Regions from separate parts of the Leptolyngbya boryana PCC 6306 genome, predicted to be linked through region 1. Evidence: riboswitches for the same ligand, from Rfam matches in the RefSeq annotation. Region 1 holds a riboswitch; each other region holds the start of a gene.
What was found. Region 1 has a riboswitch for cobalamin ahead of LEPBO_RS41470 (CbtB-domain containing protein). Riboswitches for the same ligand answer to the same signal wherever they lie in the genome.
Positions count from the first base shown of each region.

Region 2: another riboswitch for cobalamin. It lies ahead of LEPBO_RS0129340 (hypothetical protein); the one in region 1 lies ahead of LEPBO_RS41470 (CbtB-domain containing protein).
Region 3: another riboswitch for cobalamin. It lies ahead of LEPBO_RS0124920 (energy-coupling factor ABC transporter permease); the one in region 1 lies ahead of LEPBO_RS41470 (CbtB-domain containing protein).

Region 1 is NZ_KB731326.1:369,907-375,371, forward strand. Features, by position in the region: gene LEPBO_RS0135045 (RNA polymerase sigma factor, RpoD/SigA family) at 1-501, opposite strand, end outside; gene LEPBO_RS0135050 (NAD-dependent epimerase/dehydratase family protein) at 896-1,834, shown strand; gene rppB (two-component system sensor histidine kinase RppB) at 1,952-3,469, shown strand; cobalamin riboswitch at 3,781-3,931, shown strand; gene LEPBO_RS41470 (CbtB-domain containing protein) at 3,953-4,144, shown strand; gene LEPBO_RS0135065 (hypothetical protein) at 4,164-5,336, shown strand.
Region 2 is NZ_KB731324.1:5,881,814-5,887,278, reverse strand. Features, by position in the region: gene LEPBO_RS0129360 (M3 family oligoendopeptidase) at 1-1,066, opposite strand, end outside; gene puuE (allantoinase PuuE) at 1,163-2,071, opposite strand; gene LEPBO_RS0129350 (hypothetical protein) at 2,071-2,493, opposite strand; gene LEPBO_RS0129345 (DUF3574 domain-containing protein) at 2,642-3,082, shown strand; cobalamin riboswitch at 3,401-3,544, shown strand; gene LEPBO_RS0129340 (hypothetical protein) at 3,649-4,104, shown strand; gene LEPBO_RS0129335 (acyl-CoA desaturase) at 4,142-4,963, shown strand; gene LEPBO_RS0129330 (RidA family protein) at 5,117-5,465, opposite strand, start outside.
Region 3 is NZ_KB731324.1:4,956,104-4,961,568, reverse strand. Features, by position in the region: gene rlmD (23S rRNA (uracil(1939)-C(5))-methyltransferase RlmD) at 1-671, shown strand, start outside; gene lpxD (UDP-3-O-(3-hydroxymyristoyl)glucosamine N-acyltransferase) at 672-1,715, shown strand; gene LEPBO_RS0124930 (hypothetical protein) at 1,842-2,108, opposite strand; gene LEPBO_RS0124925 (hypothetical protein) at 2,247-3,167, opposite strand; adenosylcobalamin (AdoCbl) riboswitch at 3,308-3,447, shown strand; gene LEPBO_RS0124920 (energy-coupling factor ABC transporter permease) at 3,436-4,182, shown strand; gene LEPBO_RS0124915 (energy-coupling factor ABC transporter substrate-binding protein) at 4,179-4,463, shown strand; gene cbiQ (cobalt ECF transporter T component CbiQ) at 4,468-5,241, shown strand; gene LEPBO_RS0124905 (energy-coupling factor ABC transporter ATP-binding protein) at 5,205-5,465, shown strand, end outside.

The DNA of each region.
Region 1 (5,465 bases):
AATTTTGTTGAGTTTTTCAGTTACATGACTGGGTAAGCGAATCGTTCGTGACTGAGATGCGATCGCCCGTGTAATTCCCTGACGAATCCACCAGTACGCATAAGTAGAAAACTTATAGCCTCGACTCGGATCGAACTTAATTACGCCGCGCTCTAGACCGAGCGTTCCTTCTTGAATCAAGTCAAGCAAATCCATGTGACGCTTCTGGTAGCGTTTTGCAACAGCAACCACTAATCGAAGATTCGCCTCAATCATTTTTCGCTTGGCAGATTCACCTTCGATCAGAATCTGGTCTAACTGTTGGCTGCTAGAAAGTTGAGCAGCACGTATCCATTCCTCCATAGTAGGATTTCGGTGAAGACGCTGTATGAAATCTTCTCGAACTTGCTGAAGCTTGACAAGCAGTTGCACTTGTTTCCCATATTCCACTTCCTGTGTAGGTGTCAGCAGGGGAACACGACCAATTTCTTGTAGATAAAGGTCAATTGAATTCAGAGCCATCTTACTCATAAAAACTTCACTCGAACTAGCCGTCTAAATCAGCAATGCAATTAACTTTCAGTCCATATTCTGATAGATCGAGATGAAACGAGGATGAAAAACCCGATCGTGCTTTAGAAGAGAACCATTCACTTTGAGTGCCAATTTTGTTTTCTCTATTTCATCCAAGATCAAGAACAGTAAATTAGGCGCAAGCTCTTTTTCCTCCTATATTTCATCTTATTTTCATTTTGATCTTCTAAGCTAAGACTTAGTGGGGTAGCTCAGAAACAGACTACTTCGTTACGATCGCATCTCAAAGCTTTTAAATTTAGCTGTGTTGCAGTCTACTTTTTTGGGCTGCTCACTGGCTCTAACAGCGAAATTTCAAGCTCCTCTTTCTTTGAATCCTTCTATGTTTAATTCATCAATCCCTCTCTCAGGCGCAAAGGTTTTAGTAACTGGGGCAAGTGGCTTTATTGGTCGGCATCTCTGTCAGAGACTTCAGGCGTATCAAGTAGAAGTTTACGGTGTCTCTCGCGTTGAACAATCTTCCAGTTCTGCAATTCGGTGGTTACAGGGAGATGTCGCGAACTTCGAGGATATGCGGCGAATTATTACCCAGGTAAAACCGGATGCTATTTTTCATTTAGCAGGTCATGTCACTGGCGCACGCGGAGTTGATGCGGTCGTTTCTACATTGCAAAGCCATCTTGTTAGTACAGTAAACTTGTTGACGCTAATGGCTGAATTTAGCGGACGGAGAATTGTGTTAGCAGGATCGTTAGAAGAACCCGATGCAGGGGAAGATCCGATTCCGTCCTCGCCTTATGCTGCTGCAAAATGGTCAAGCAGTGCTTATGCTCAAATGTTTCAGCATTTGTATCAGTTACCGATCGTCAGAACGCGCGTGTTTCTAGTGTATGGACCTGCACAAATGAATTTTGACAAGTTAATTCCCTATGTTACACTCTCTTTGCTAAAAGGAGAAGCCCCGAAGCTCAGTAGCGGTCAACGCCAGATCGATTGGATTTACGTCGAGGATGTAGTTGAAGGTCTGATTGCAGCAGCACAAGCGCCAGGGGTAGAAGGCGATATGTTTGATCTTGGCTCTGGAACATTAACGCCGATCTCTAGTGTTGTGCATCACATCAATCAACTGGTCAATCCTAGCATTCAGCCTTTATTTGGAGCCTTACCTGAGCGACCGATGGAACAAGTCCGCATTGCTAACATAGAGTCTTCAGTTACAAAGCTTGGCTGGCAGCCTAAAGTCTCTCTAGAAGAGGGGTTAGCGAAAACGGTCGAGTGGTATTCCAATTACTACAACAATCCTGCTTGTTGTACAAGTTGAATGATGTCTTTGTCGTTCGTTCTAAACAAAGAGCGTTTCACACCGATTTTATTTTGCATTGATAGCGCCAATATTGAGAATCGCTAGGCTGTTTCAGGTGCTTGTGCAGTGCTAGCAATGTATTATAGCAGCGTGAAGTTTAATGGTTTAGGGTATCACGCTTCTCTTCCAGCGTTAGCTTTAGAGTTGGATTCATCTTCGCGCATCATGTTAGCAAACTTCAACGATACGGTCACTCAATTTATTCTTAAAATCAAGCTATCATTTGGTCAGCACTCATTCAATTCCATGCACCAAAGCCAACTGTTTAATCGAACTCGTCTGAAACTCGCAGCCTGGTATGCAGGCGTGATGGGATTAATTTTAAGCGGTTGTGGAATTGCTATCTATCTTCATTTAGCACAGGTGCATTGGACTGCGATCGACGATGAAATCGAAACTCTCGCAGGAACATTACACGATAGCTTAGAGCCGATCCTAGACAAACCGGGAGAACTGAGTGATCGCGTTGAGCAGGTTTTACCCGGTCTCTGCCGCAGTCAGACTGCATGTAAAACGCCGCCACCGTCGTCACATATTCACGTCTTAGGAGTCAGTACTCAAGATTTGTACTACATTCAGTTTCTTAATCTCTCTTTGCAGCGCATAGGAACAGTGAATACCCCTCCACAAGCCACACCTCAAGTTCAAACGCAACCTTGGCGAACGATTGTTGACAATCAAGGACAACGCTACCACCAGGTTTCATTACAATTAAAAACTTCAACCGGACAGTCTTGGGGATATTTACAGGTAGGACGAACGCTCGAAAGCTATGATGATCATCTACAATCCCTGAAAATCTTCTTTTTGTTAGGAACGCCGATCGCGATTCTAGTAATCGGTGCAGCAAGTTGGGGACTGGCAGGAATCGCGATGCGTCCAGTGTATGACTCTTATCAACAGATTCAACAGTTTACTGCTGATGCTGCTCACGAACTGAGAACGCCGCTTGCAGCAATTCAAGCCACGGTTGAGGCAACATTAGAGACAACGCCACTGAGCTTATCTGAAGCACAAGGGACATTGCAAACGATCGAACGACAAAATGCAAGGCTTTCTCAACTCGTGCAAGATTTACTCATGTTGTCCCGCATGGATCTCAAAGTTTTTCCGATCAAGCGTCAGGTGGTTTGCCTCAATGATGTTGTGCAAGATTTAGTCGAAGAGTTAGCAGCATTTGCGCTTTCTGCTCACATTACACTGAAGCTACAACTAACCGTTCATCAACCCGTGAATATCATCGGCGATGAAGAGCAACTTTACCGACTGGTTACCAATCTCATCACAAACGCAATTCAATACACCCCTTCTGAAGGGACAGTGACTGTTCGATTGTCGGTTGAAGATCAAACCGCACTGATTCAGGTGCAAGATACAGGGGTCGGAATTGCCGCAGAAGATCAACCGCGTGTGTTCGATCGCTTTTATCGTGTCAGTTCAGATCGCTCTCGACACACAGGCGGTGCAGGACTTGGACTTGCAATTGCTCAAGCCATTGTAGATGCACATCACGGAAAGATTCAAGTTCAGAGCCAACTAGGAAAAGGAAGTCAGTTTACAGTTCAGCTTCCACTAAAAAATTCACGCAGCTAGTCAGGAAAATCGCGCTTTCTCAAATCTTCGTGAAATTCCGGGCATTTGGTCAATTGAATTTTGAGCATTGCTTTGATTCAATTTCATCAGCATCAAAACTGGCTGATGCCGATGAAATTGGTCGGTTAGACAATTTCCATCAGTAATTGCTTCATCGTTTTTGTCGCGACTCGCCAGTTTAGACGAGTTTCATGCTTCTAAAGAGTTGGATGATCAAAACCGTTGCCTTGCCATTCGAGAGAGGTAGGAGCGATTGCACTTGTTAAACCGAAGAAAAATTAAAAAATCAAAGCGATCGCCAAAATCGCGCTAAACTAACAGACACGATCGGTTCTGATGGGGAGCAGCCGTCAGAAGTAAAGGGGAAAGTTTGGTGCAAGTCCAACGCTGTCCCGCAACTGTAAATCAGTCATGAATTCGAGATTGATCAGCCAGGATGCCCGCCGATTTACTTCACGTTCCAATTCATCTGCGAGGTACAGAATGATTACTCGATCGCATTCGTCTTTTTCTCAACGAGCCGTTTGCTTCACGCTGTCTAAGCCCGTACAAGCAACGCTCTATGTTTCGCTTTGTGCTTTAATTCTCTGGACAGTCTACTTCACTACATATCCAGCGGCTCATGACAAGGTGCATTCTCTTCGACATCGCACGCTGATGGTTTCTTGTCATTAACAATACTTGTGAGGTCGTAATGCCAAAATTAAAGCTTTCTGCGTTCATTAGCGCGACTTGCCTAATGAGCTTGATGTTCTATGGAGTGACGGGATTCTCTCAGACTCCACGATCAACGATTCGCCTAACAACTGATCCGTCCATTTCCCAACTCGCTCCATTTGAGGCAGAAGCGGAAACCCATAAACCGCCTGCCCGTCTCACACTCGAAGCGATCGATGCAAACGGTCAACCTTTGACCAATGCCAAAATCCGTATACAGATTCTCACACCGTCTAAAACTCCCTGGTTTACGACAGACTTTCCGATTGTTGAAGGTACAAAGCTATTAGATATCGATGCGATCGCGCCCCAAGGCAAAGTGCAGCTTCAGCAGACCTTCCCGATTCGCGGCACTTACCAGCTATTAGTTAATGTGACTCCACAGACCGCCAATGCTTTTACACCTTTTCAGCAAACTCTAACGCTCTCGATTCCTGAGAACTGGATTAAGTATCGCAATTTCGCCATTTTAGCCGCTGTCCTACTCATCGTTGGATTAGTGGGCGGCTGGATCATCGGCGGACGGCAATTGATTCAGCCTGGAGAAATTGCGCCACAACGGGTTCGATTGTTGCTGAGTGGGGCAGTAATTGTTGCGATCGCAGCGCTTCTCTATGTCAACGTCAGTGCAGAAATGGCACAGTCCGGGATGTCGATGCCAATGTCGCACATGGCTGAAACTGCTCCGAAATCAGATGCTTCAGCCGTCAGACAAGTTCAAGGACTTGAGATGCGATTAACCGGAGACAAAAGCGCGATCGTCGGTCAGCCTGCTCGCTTGCAAGTGAACGTGATTGATTCCCAAACCAAGCAGCCTGTCTCAGATGTCCAGCTAAAAGTAACAACAACTCAGCTTGAAAACAACTGGAATGCCTTTGCTTATGAAGGGCTAAATGATACGACCGGACAATTTAGCTGGCAGCAGCAGTTTTTTGATGGTGCGCCACATAGAATTGAGGTAGAAGTTTTCCCTAGTTCTAACGCGATTCGGAAGTTTCAGCCCTTCCAAGTTGAGCAAACGATCGAAGTTGAAGGGGTAACACCTCCGCTTCAGGTTCGCTTGACTGGATTAGTCTATTTCACAGGGTTGATTGTTGTAGGTCTACTGGCTGGATTCGGCATTCGACGTAGACAGCAACTTCCATATTGACTACGTTGTTGGGGTTGGATTTGTGCTGGGATTCAAACTAAGAAGACAACGCACCCAACTCACAACACAGGTTTGAAGTCACTACCGCATCCTAAAATCATCCGATCGCCACTCATACAATCAAGCATT
Region 2 (5,465 bases), on a different contig from region 1:
GTCGGACTTTTGCATCGACCCAGTTTTTCACGAAGAATTCTTCTGCTCGACGGGCATAGTTCGGATCAAACTGATCTAATGCAGAAAGCAGCGTTTCGACTCCTGTTTTGTAGGTGACGGCTGGAGTTGCTTCAGTTCCCCAGGGTGCATAAAGATCGGCTGTGCGAATTTTCTGTCCTAGCGCTTGACCTTTTAGAGTGTAGTAGCGCTGGAAGAGATCAAAGCGATCGCCTGTTCCCTGCATGATTGCTCGAAATACAGGTTCAGAAACTTCATCTGCTAGCAGTTGCTTCTGCAAAGTAGACTCATAGCCGCGCATCTGATTTTCGATCTTGTGATCTTGTGCTACGGAATTCAAAATGTAAGCATACAGCGAATTATGCTGTTTCATGACTTTCCGAACAGATTGATAGCCTGCTGTTCGGATTTCTGCATCGGGGTGATAGAGCAATGCACTCAGTTCTGATTCGGTGCTGACGATGCGACCATCGGGAGTCGTGACAGGTTCGTATTCTTGTTCGCCCAGGTGAACTGATCTCAGTTGGATAAATGCTTGTCGTCCCGTTAAGCTATCTTGGTTGCGGGTTTGTTCAACTTCTTCAGAGAGTGTATGGGGTCGGTACTTCGCAATGCGATTGAGATAATGCTGATAGGTTGCTAGGGTAGAAGCTTTTTGTAGGGTTTCAAATTTGGCAGCATCTAATTTTTGCAGTTCGAGATCAAAGAAAAGAAGCTGATTTTCAATGCCTGTGAGCGCTTCCATGACTTTATCTAGAAATTGCTTGGCTTCGGTATTGCGGGTGTCGGCGGAGAAGATGAGAGAAGGAAACGCATAGAGATAGCCGGATTTTTCAGCGATCGCTTCTAATGTTTTAAAACACTCTGCTAATTGATCGGCGCTCAAATCTTTCACCTTGCCGCGATGTGCATCCCTAAACTCGCTGGCTTGTTGCTGCAACGACTCTAAATCTTGAGAGAAATTTGGATCGCTGAAGTTTTGATATAAATCAGATAAATCCCATTCTTGTGGATTGTCCAACTGCATCCGGTCAATCGCTTGTGTCATTCCATTAGCTCCTTAAACGGACTCATTATGATTACGCTTTGATTTCGATAGTAACACAGTAATCAATTTTGAACGGGAAGGCATCCGCGTTCTGGGTTATTTCGGTTGGTGATGTTCGTGCCAGTGTCGAGCAATATCAATTCGACGACAGAGCCAAACGCGATCGTGCTGCTGCACATAGTCCAAAAATCGCATCAGTGCAGCGGCTCGTCCAGGTCGTCCAACTAAGCGACAGTGTAAGCCAATGCTCATCATTTTTGGTGCAGTTTCACCTTCTGCATAAAGCACGTCAAACGCATCACGAAGATAGGCAAAAAACTGATCGCCAGAGTTAAACCCTTGAGACGTGGCGAACCGCATATCATTGTTGTCCAACGTATACGGGATGATCAGATGCGGCTTTTGGTCGGTATTGACCCAGTACGGGAGATCATCGGCATAGCTGTCAGAACTGTAGAGAAAGCCGCCTTCCTCAATTACAAGTTTGTCGGTATGCTCGCTGCTGCGCCCGGTGTACCAACCGAGTGGGCGACTGCCTGTGACACGGGTGTGAATGTCGATCGCTAATTTTAGATGCTCTCGCTCGGCTGCTTCTGAGAAGTCTTTGTATTCAATCCAGCGGTACCCATGACTGGCAATCTCCCAATCTGCGGCTTTCATCGCAGCAACGGCTTCGGGATTTCGCTCTAATGCCATAGCGATACCATAGACGGTGACTGGAATTCTGCGTGATGTAAACATGCGATATAACCGCCAAAATCCGGCACGGCTGCCGTATTCGTAACAAGATTCCATATTCATGTGGCGCATTCCCTGGAAGGGAGCCGCGCCAACAATTTCTGACAAGAACGCTTCCGAGGCGGGATCACCGTGGAGGACGCAGTTCTCGCCGCCTTCTTCGTAGTTGATGACAAATTGAACTGCGATTCTGGCTTGATCTTTCCATTGGGGATGGGGTGGATTTTGTCCGTAACCCACGAGATTGCGCGGATATGAATCAGGCATCAGCAATTGACCGATAAAAGTTGCTGATTCAGAAATATAACAAGATCTCGGACGGTATGCAGCATACCAATATCCAAACGATCGCGAATTTCAATGCCAAAGCGATCGTGAAAGTCCTCACATAAGGTACATTCCCAATCGAACCAGCAGACCAAAGGCAGTTGAAGATCCTCGGTTAAGCGATCGCTTGGGGTAATTTTTGCGAATTGCAACCCGGAATACGCTTCCATTTGCTGATAAACGAAAATTGCCAGATCTTGAGAAATTGAAAGCGGTTGCCAAAATGAGCGATACCAATCCTCGGATGTGCGAGTGGGGCGCGATCGCATTGCCTGATTGATCTGTCGTCGAATACTGAGGTCAGGACTCAGATCGGCGTAGGTTCTGATATTTAGAACGATATTGTCTAGCTTGCGCCACATGCTCCCTATTATCCGTTTGCCATCGGTTTGTCTCAGTATTCCCACTCAGAGATCGATTCAAGCTATCGATTTTTCGAGGTTTTAAAAATCGAGCGATTGCATGAAGAATTGCACTTCAACGTGAGAGAGCAGAGAATTTGAGGTTGATATGATGAAATCTAGATTCCACTTAATTTTAGGAGTGGCAGGCGGGCTGATTGTGCCGCTGCTGGTTTTCGCAAAGGTTGATGAATCTGTGGATCAATCTTGCCAGTTGCAACCGCATGGCAAGGCTTTTATGCGAACAGAGTTATTTTTTGGATTCGCGAAACCCGATCGCTCAGAAGTGACTCAGGTTGAATTTCAGCAATTTGTCGATCGCGTTGTGACTCCGCTATTTCCTGAAGGGCTGACAAGGGTAGCCGCGAAGGGGCAATATCGGAATTCGCAGGGTAAGGTTGTGGCAGAAAACTCTCAACTTTTGACGCTACTGTATCCGATGAATGTTGAGAGTAGCAAGAAGATTGATCAGATTCGAGCCGCTTATAAACAGGCATTTCAGCAAGAATCTGTATTGCGCGTGGATGAGCGATCGTGTGTTTCGTTTTAATGGTCAACTTGATAGTTTAATTTCTGAACGAGTCTCATCTTTATCGGGCATAGCGTTAGAGTTTTACGCGACATGATAGCTCAGAGGCAACGGTTCCGAGGAATCGCGACTTTTTAGATCAGCGAACAATAGGACGGCGAACTAGCGATTTGGTATTCTCGTCAACAACATGGAATGTAACCGATATGTGGATCTGTGCAAAATGTGAGAGCCTTCAGAGACTACTTTAGTAAACGATTTAGATGATTGGCTCATTTTCAATCCAGTTTGAGTGGGTGAAGTGCGGCAAAGATGAGTCTAATTTTGCTTGATCGTGCTACTCTCTAGATGAGTATCGGTTCTGATGGGAATCAGCCATTAGACGCAAGGGGGAAAGTTCGGTGCAAACCCGACGCTGTCCCGCAACTGTGATAAGAACTGTGTTCTTTGAGTCAGGATGCCCGCCGATGCATAGCGCCTCTTTAAGAGGTATGTCTGTTGTGTTTCATCTGCGAGGTACGGATGATGATGGTTCTTAGTTTCTTAAAACGGATTTGCTTCCCTATTTTGCAGTTCAGGGGAAGTTGATGAGGTTTCAACATTATGATTTGCGATCGCATTTTGATCACTGGCAAGATCTGGTTATTCAGCAGAATTTTTTGCAGATAGGGTTCACTAGCTGGAATGGCTATTTGAGACTAGGGCGAGGACTAGTAACCTGCAAGATTACGAATCGGATCAATGCTTCAATGAATTTGAGTATTGATTCTGTAGTCTTTGAGCAGGAGTTCGTCGCGCAGGCACAAGTCGAGCTATATTTGCGAATGCTTGAAGTTGATAGCCAAGCTGGGGTTGCGATTCACGAGGCAATCGCGACGTATGACCCAACTCAAGCGATCGTGCTTCTGGCGAGACGGGATCGCGAAGTTCAGGTCAGTCTACTGCAAAACCTAAAAATCTCTCCTGCTGATTGCTATAAACAAGTGCAGCACCGTTGGAGTGAGTTTCAACTAGAAGCCACAGAGCGCAATCGTGCTGAGTGATCACGCTGATTTTATCCAAACCGTTTGAGCAAAATTCATGACCGATGTCCGTTTGACTTCTCCACGTCCTCGTTGGACTGTAATTACTGTTGTTGTTTTCTTGCATTTAGGAGCCTTACTTGCACTGTCTCCCGCTTATTTTAGTTGGTCAGCCGTTGGAGTTGCTCTATTCTTGCATTGGCTGACGATCGGGCTAGGAATCTCTTTAGGATTCCACCGCCTAGCAACGCATCGCAGTTTCAAAACGGTCAAATGGTTAGAATACTTCTTTATCTTGTGTGGCACATTGGCAGGTCAAGGAGCCGTGAAGGGTTGGGTCGGCTATCATCGAATGCACCATTTGTTTGCCGATCGGACTGGTGATCCACATGATTCGACTCAGGGATTTTGGTGGAGTCATATCAGTTGGCTGATGCACGAGGTTCCATCTCATTCAGAACTGCATCGATTCACTCAAGATATTGCTCATGATTCGTTTTATCAGTTTTGCCACAAGCACTACATTGCTTTACAGATTGCATTAGCTGTTTTGCTTTATGGTCTCGGTGGAATGCCCTTCGTAGTTTGGGGAATTTTTGCGCGATTGTTTGTTGGCTTTCACAGTACGTGCTTTGTCAATAGTGCATGTCATACTTTTGGCTATCGGAACTATGCGGTCAATGATCGATCGACGAATTGCTGGTGGGCAGCATTGCTGACTTTTGGAGAAGGATGGCACAACAATCATCATGCTTATCAAGCTTCGGCGCAGTTTGGCAAGCGCTGGTGGGAAGTGGATCTGATATGGTTGACGATTCGACTGTTGGAGAAATTGAAACTTGCAAAAAATGTTAAGACTGCTCATCTAGTAGAGTATTGAATCTCACACAACTAATTTCCAATATTCAAATCGACAAAAGCCCGTACCCGTTCCAGAACAAGCATTTACCTTGTGATGTGAATCTTCCAGCCATCGCGCTTCGATGCGATCGCTCTCGCTTGTGAATCAGGTTCAAGAGCGATCGCAGTTCTCCTAATCTTTCAGTGTTGCAACACAGTCGATCTCAACCAAAACATCTTTTGGCAAGCGAGCGACTTCCACACAAACTCTTGCGGGTGCAGTTGCTTCATCAAAATATTTGGCATAGACCGCATTCATTGCCGCAAAATCGTTCATGTCTTTCAAGCAGACCATCGTTTTGACAACATCATCGAGCGACGAACCAGCCGCTTCTAAGATGGCTTTCAAACTGGTCATGGCTCGTTCGGTTTGAGCCGCAACATCGCCAGCACCGACAATTTCACCCGTCTGCGGATCGAGTGAGATTTGACCTGCGACAAAGACTAAACCTTGAGCCACGATCGCTTGATTGTAAGGACCA
Region 3 (5,465 bases), on a different contig from region 1:
GGCTGCAACGCTATGAGAATTTAGTCGGTGTGTCGCTGAATGTACAGCGCGATCGCACGAATGCCATTTTTGGTTCAGAGACACATTGCATCGCAGGTCAGCCTTTCCTCTCAGAACGATTCGCAAATCTGACGTTCCACATCCGACCCGATACTTTCTTTCAAGTCCATACTGAACAAACTGAAGCTTTGTTAAACATTGTTTTGGAACAGTTAAACTTACAAGGTGACGAAACATTTGTTGATGCTTATTGTGGAATTGGAACAATGACTTTACCGATCGCACAACGTGTCAAAACTGCGATCGGATTAGAAATTCAACCGGAAGCGATTGAACAAGCTCAACAGAACGCAAGTTTGAATGGAATCGAGAACGTCAGATTTGAAGTGGGAGCGGTTGAAAAAGTTTTACAATCGCTTGAGATTCATCCGGATTTAGTCATGCTCGATCCACCTCGTAAAGGATGTAATGCAACTGTTTTGGAGACGCTTCGACAACAGAAACCTAAGCAAATTGTTTACGTCAGTTGTAATGCTGCGACATTAGCACGAGATCTGAAATTGTTATGTGCAGATGATGCCTATCAACTGATACGGGTTCAGCCTGCGGACTTTTTCCCGCAGACGGCTCATGTTGAATGTGCTGCTTTTTTAAACCGAGTGGAGGAGTAAATGCTGTTTAAGGATCTGGTAGAAAAGTTAGGGCAATCCGTGAAGAGTAGTAGCGAAACACCTGATCTAGAAATTTCAGGAGTTTCCGCAGTACTTGATAGTAAGCCGAATACGCTGACCTATTCTGAAAGCCTGAAATTTGCAAAGCAGCTTCGCGAAACCCAAGCTGCTGCGGTGATTTTGCCTGCAAATGAGGAATTACTAGCGATCGCGAAAGAACGCGGTTTAGCTTGGATCGTTGTAGCGAATCCGCGCTATGCGTTTGCTCAAGCGATCGCGCTTTTCTACCAACCTTACAAACCTGCCGCAACAATTCATCCGTCTGCAATCATTGATCCGTCTGCTCAGATTGGTCAAAACGTTGCGATTGGCGCGCATGTTGTGATTGAAGCCAACGTGACAATTGGCAATGATGTTGTTATTCATCCGGGTGTTGTCATTTACCCAGACGTGATAATTGGCGATCGTACAGTTCTCCATGCCAATTGTGTGATTCACGAACGCGCTCAAATCGGTGCAGACTGTGTGATTCATGCAGGGGCAGTGATTGGCTCAGAAGGCTTTGGCTTTGTGCCGACTCGTGAAGGCTGGCTGAAAATGGAGCAATCAGGCTGTACCGTGCTCGAAGATGGCGTTGAAGTAGGGTGCAATTCTTCGATCGATCGCCCTTCTGTCGGTGAGACTCGAATTGGGCGTAATACAAAGATTGATAACTGTGTGCAGGTTGGGCATGGAGTCAAAACTGGAGAGGCTTGTGCATTTGCTGCTCAAGTTGGGATCGCCGGGGGATCTGTACTGGGCAATCGCGTGATTTTGGCAGGTCAGGTCGGTGTGGGCAATGAGAGCCGGATGGGCGATGGTTCGGTTGCCTCTGCAAAAACTGGAGTTCATGCCAGCGTGGCGGCAGGACAAACAGTATCGGGTTATCCTGCGGTCGATCATCGAATTTTTCTACGATCGTCTGCTGTCTATAGCCACTTGTCTGAGATGTACAAAGCGATCAAGCAAATTCAGAAGCGCTTAGGAATGGATACGGATTCATAAGCAACGGTTGAGGAGAATGCGATCCAATTTGTATCCAGACAACTGTACCCAAGCAAAATAGTAGGGGTTCGTGCATCATCACTGATTGCTCTATACTCCTACTATTGTATTCATGTGAGCAATAGATTAACCGTCGTCTTTGTCTTTGCTCTCTTTGCGATCTTCTTGGTCATTCTCTCGATCGTTGTTGTTGCGAGCGTTGGATTTCTCGCCATCTTTCTCATCATCGCTATCATTATCCTTAGCTTTGTCTTCTTGGCGCTTTTCATCGTCATCTTCAGATTGATTTGAGGCTTCTTGCTCCTTGGATGACTCTTCTTTTGCCTCAGTCTCAGATTGTCCACTGCCACAACTTGTAAGTGCAGCACCTCCGATTAAGAGGGAAACGCTCACGAGGAAGACTCCTATCGTTTTTTTCAAATTCACCATAATCATTTACGCTGTTTTTAATCTCTCTTTAAGAATTTAGCGAATAGAGCTACAAACAACATTCCTCGTTTTCTATTGATAGAATTTGCTAAATTCAATGCCTTACGAAATGGAGGTCTTGAAATCGTAGACGATCGCATCATTCGTCATCTGAATCGTGCCTCTTACAGTTGCAAAGATTGAGCCAGCGTTTTGAACTAATTTTGGAACGTCAAGCGTGGTCTGAATGATGCCGAAATCGCCCGTCATCTCGATCGGAGGCGTTCCATCTTGCACAGTCACAGTTCCTGAAGCTTGCAGGGTGCTAGGTTTGACTAATGCTGATAGATCAAAATTTGTTGCAAATGCTCCAAAAGGAGTTGGAATATTCAGAATCGCTTGTCCATCGTTGAAGGTGACATTGCCGCTGAGTGCATTAATTGGAATTGCGATTTCGTCATCTTGAATTTCAGGCTGGAAATCCAAGATGACTAAACCATCGTCTAGATTGACAATGCCTGGAGTGCCGTTGAAATTGAATGGATATTGATCAGAGGATTTGAAGTCGATCGATGAAAAATAACTTCCAAAAGGCGTTGTTAAATTGGACACAAGCGCCCCATTACCAAACTCGATCGAGCCTTGGACTGCTCCTGCTGAAGTTGAAAGATCGACGTCGATTGTGCCATCTGCGAATGGAACTGTGCCTGAGATCTCTTTGACCAACCTGCTGATGGAGACAACGATATCTTGAGCAGATTGAACCGAATCTGTTTGATCGCCGCTGGAAGCGGTTAAACCGCTCGTGACAATTTCTCGGTTTAGGGAATTCGAGAAATCAGGGGGCAATTGAGCGATCGCACTAGTCACTTGCGTGTTGCCCGAAGGGGGTTGTAAGTCTGTTGTCAGTCGTGCTTGATCGAACGTGAGCGTTCTACTTGCTTGCTGGAACGTTGGAAGATCAGGAAATAAAGATGAGGATGCAAAAAAGACAGGTAAACAATTGGGCTTCAGCGGCGATTTTAAGGTAGATGGCTCTAACATAAGGCGACTGGCAACTCCTGTGCTTGTACATTATCAGCCCAGTTACAGGATGGTCTACCTCTGGAGTCATAGATTAAAAGATTTCTACATCTCGACAAAACTCTACCAAAAAACTCGACTAATAGTGATACAGTGAGTCACACCTTAAATAAAGTTGGATTGGGGAAAGTGTAGTGCAAAGCTGCCGCTGTCCCGCAACTGTAAAGCGAGATTTCGCTAAGCCAGAATGCCCACCAGCTTTACGGTTGTTAGTTCTGCGAGGTACAGAATGAGGACTCGGAAATGGATGAGCCTTGCTGCAATGGCAGGGCTGAGTTTGTATTTAGTATTGGGATCAGCAACTCCAGCCCAAGCAATGCACATTGCAGAGGGTTTTTTGCCTGTTCAGTGGGCAGCATTTTGGTGGGCGATCTCGCTGCCGTTCTTTGCGTTTGGACTGCGATCGCTGACGCGGATTACACGCCAAAATCCTGAATTGAAACTGCTCTTAGCATTAGCTGGCGCATTCACATTTGTCTTATCTGCGTTAAAGCTTCCTTCCGTGACAGGAAGCTGCTCGCATCCCACGGGAACTGGACTCGGCGCAATTTTATTTGGACCTGCGGTAATGACCGTTTTAGGGGGATTGGTGCTGCTGTTTCAAGCCGTTTTGTTAGCGCATGGAGGCTTGACAACGCTCGGAGCCAATTTGTTTTCAATGGCGATCGTGGGACCTTTCGTCGCATACGGTATTTATCATTTAGTGCTGAGAACTGGGAATCAAAAAGCTGCAATTTTCCTAGCTTCAGCATTCGCGAATCTTTTAACCTACGTCACAACTTCGATCCAGTTGGCATTGGCGTTTCCGGCAGCAACGGGTGGAGTATGGGCTGCATTTCTAAAGTTTGCTGGAATTTTTGCGCTGACTCAAATTCCCTTAGCCATTAGCGAGGGCTTACTCACGGTCTTAGTCTGGAATTGGCTACAGACCTACAATCGGACTGAATTGGAAACCTTAAACTTAATGAAGACATGAGACAATCATCGACGCGACAGAATTGGTTCCTTGCGATCGCAGTCATTCTCCTCACTGTGGCTCCTTTGGTGTTTGTGCGAGCAGAGTTTAATGGAGCAGATGGACAGGCACAACAACTGATCGAAGAGAGCCATCCGACTTATGAACCCTGGTTTAAGCCCGTGTTTGAGCCTGCGAGTACAGAAGTTGCAAGTTTACTCTTTGCATCGCAAGCGGCATTAGGGGCAGGTATGCTTGGATATGTTATCGGGCTGTATAAAGGGCGATCGCAAGGTAAATAAAACCATGCACCTTTGGCTGGATACGCTTTCTCATCGCAATCGATTACGACAACTACCACCGCAACATAAATTACTATTTGCAACGATCGTACTGTTGATTGCTCTGATTGCAACTCCAATCATTCAGATCGCGATCGCAATCTGGCTAGGAATTTGGATTGTCATCTATGCTCAAATTCCCTGTCGTATCTATTTACGGTTGCTTAGTCTTGCGATCGGGTTTTGGCTGATCAGTATTCCAGCCTTGATCCTGGGGATTGCGGATCGCTCGGCAAGCGATGCAGTTTTGGGTTTCTCAATTGGATCGACTTACTTTTATTTGAGCCAGCAAGGGATTTTACAAGCTGTCGTCATCTTGACTCGGACACTTTCGACAGTCTCGTGCTTATATTTCGTCTTATTCACAACCCCATTTACAGAAATATTACAAGTTCTCAAACAAATCAGATGTCCAGAGGTACTCACAGAACTGCTGATGCTGATGTACCGATTCATTTTTATTTTGCTCTCAACTGCTCGTGAACTTTGGATTGCTCAACATTCGCGCAATGGTTATCGCAGTGTCCGACGCTGGTTTTATAGCTTGAGTCTGCTGATCAGTCAGCTTTTTCGTAAAACAATGGAGAACTATCAACAATTCGTTTTATCCACTGCAGCAAGAGGGTTTAATGGGGAATTTCGAGTCTATTCGCCACGAACCTATCGCCCTTCTCGACGCTATGCGATCGAAGCTAGTTTAGGATGTCTCATATTGCTTCTTATCAGCCTATGTCGTTAGCCTTTGATCAAGTCGAATATACGTATCCCGGAACCAAAAACCCTGTGATTCAGGGCTTGACGGTAGAGATTCCGATCGCAAAACGAACGGCTTTGATTGGGCAAAATGGCTGTGGTAAAACCACATTGTTTCTACTGGCAAATGGTTTATACAAGCCACAACGCGGCACGATTGCTTGGAAAGGTCAGACATTGAGTTACGATCGCCGATCGCTGATCGAACTT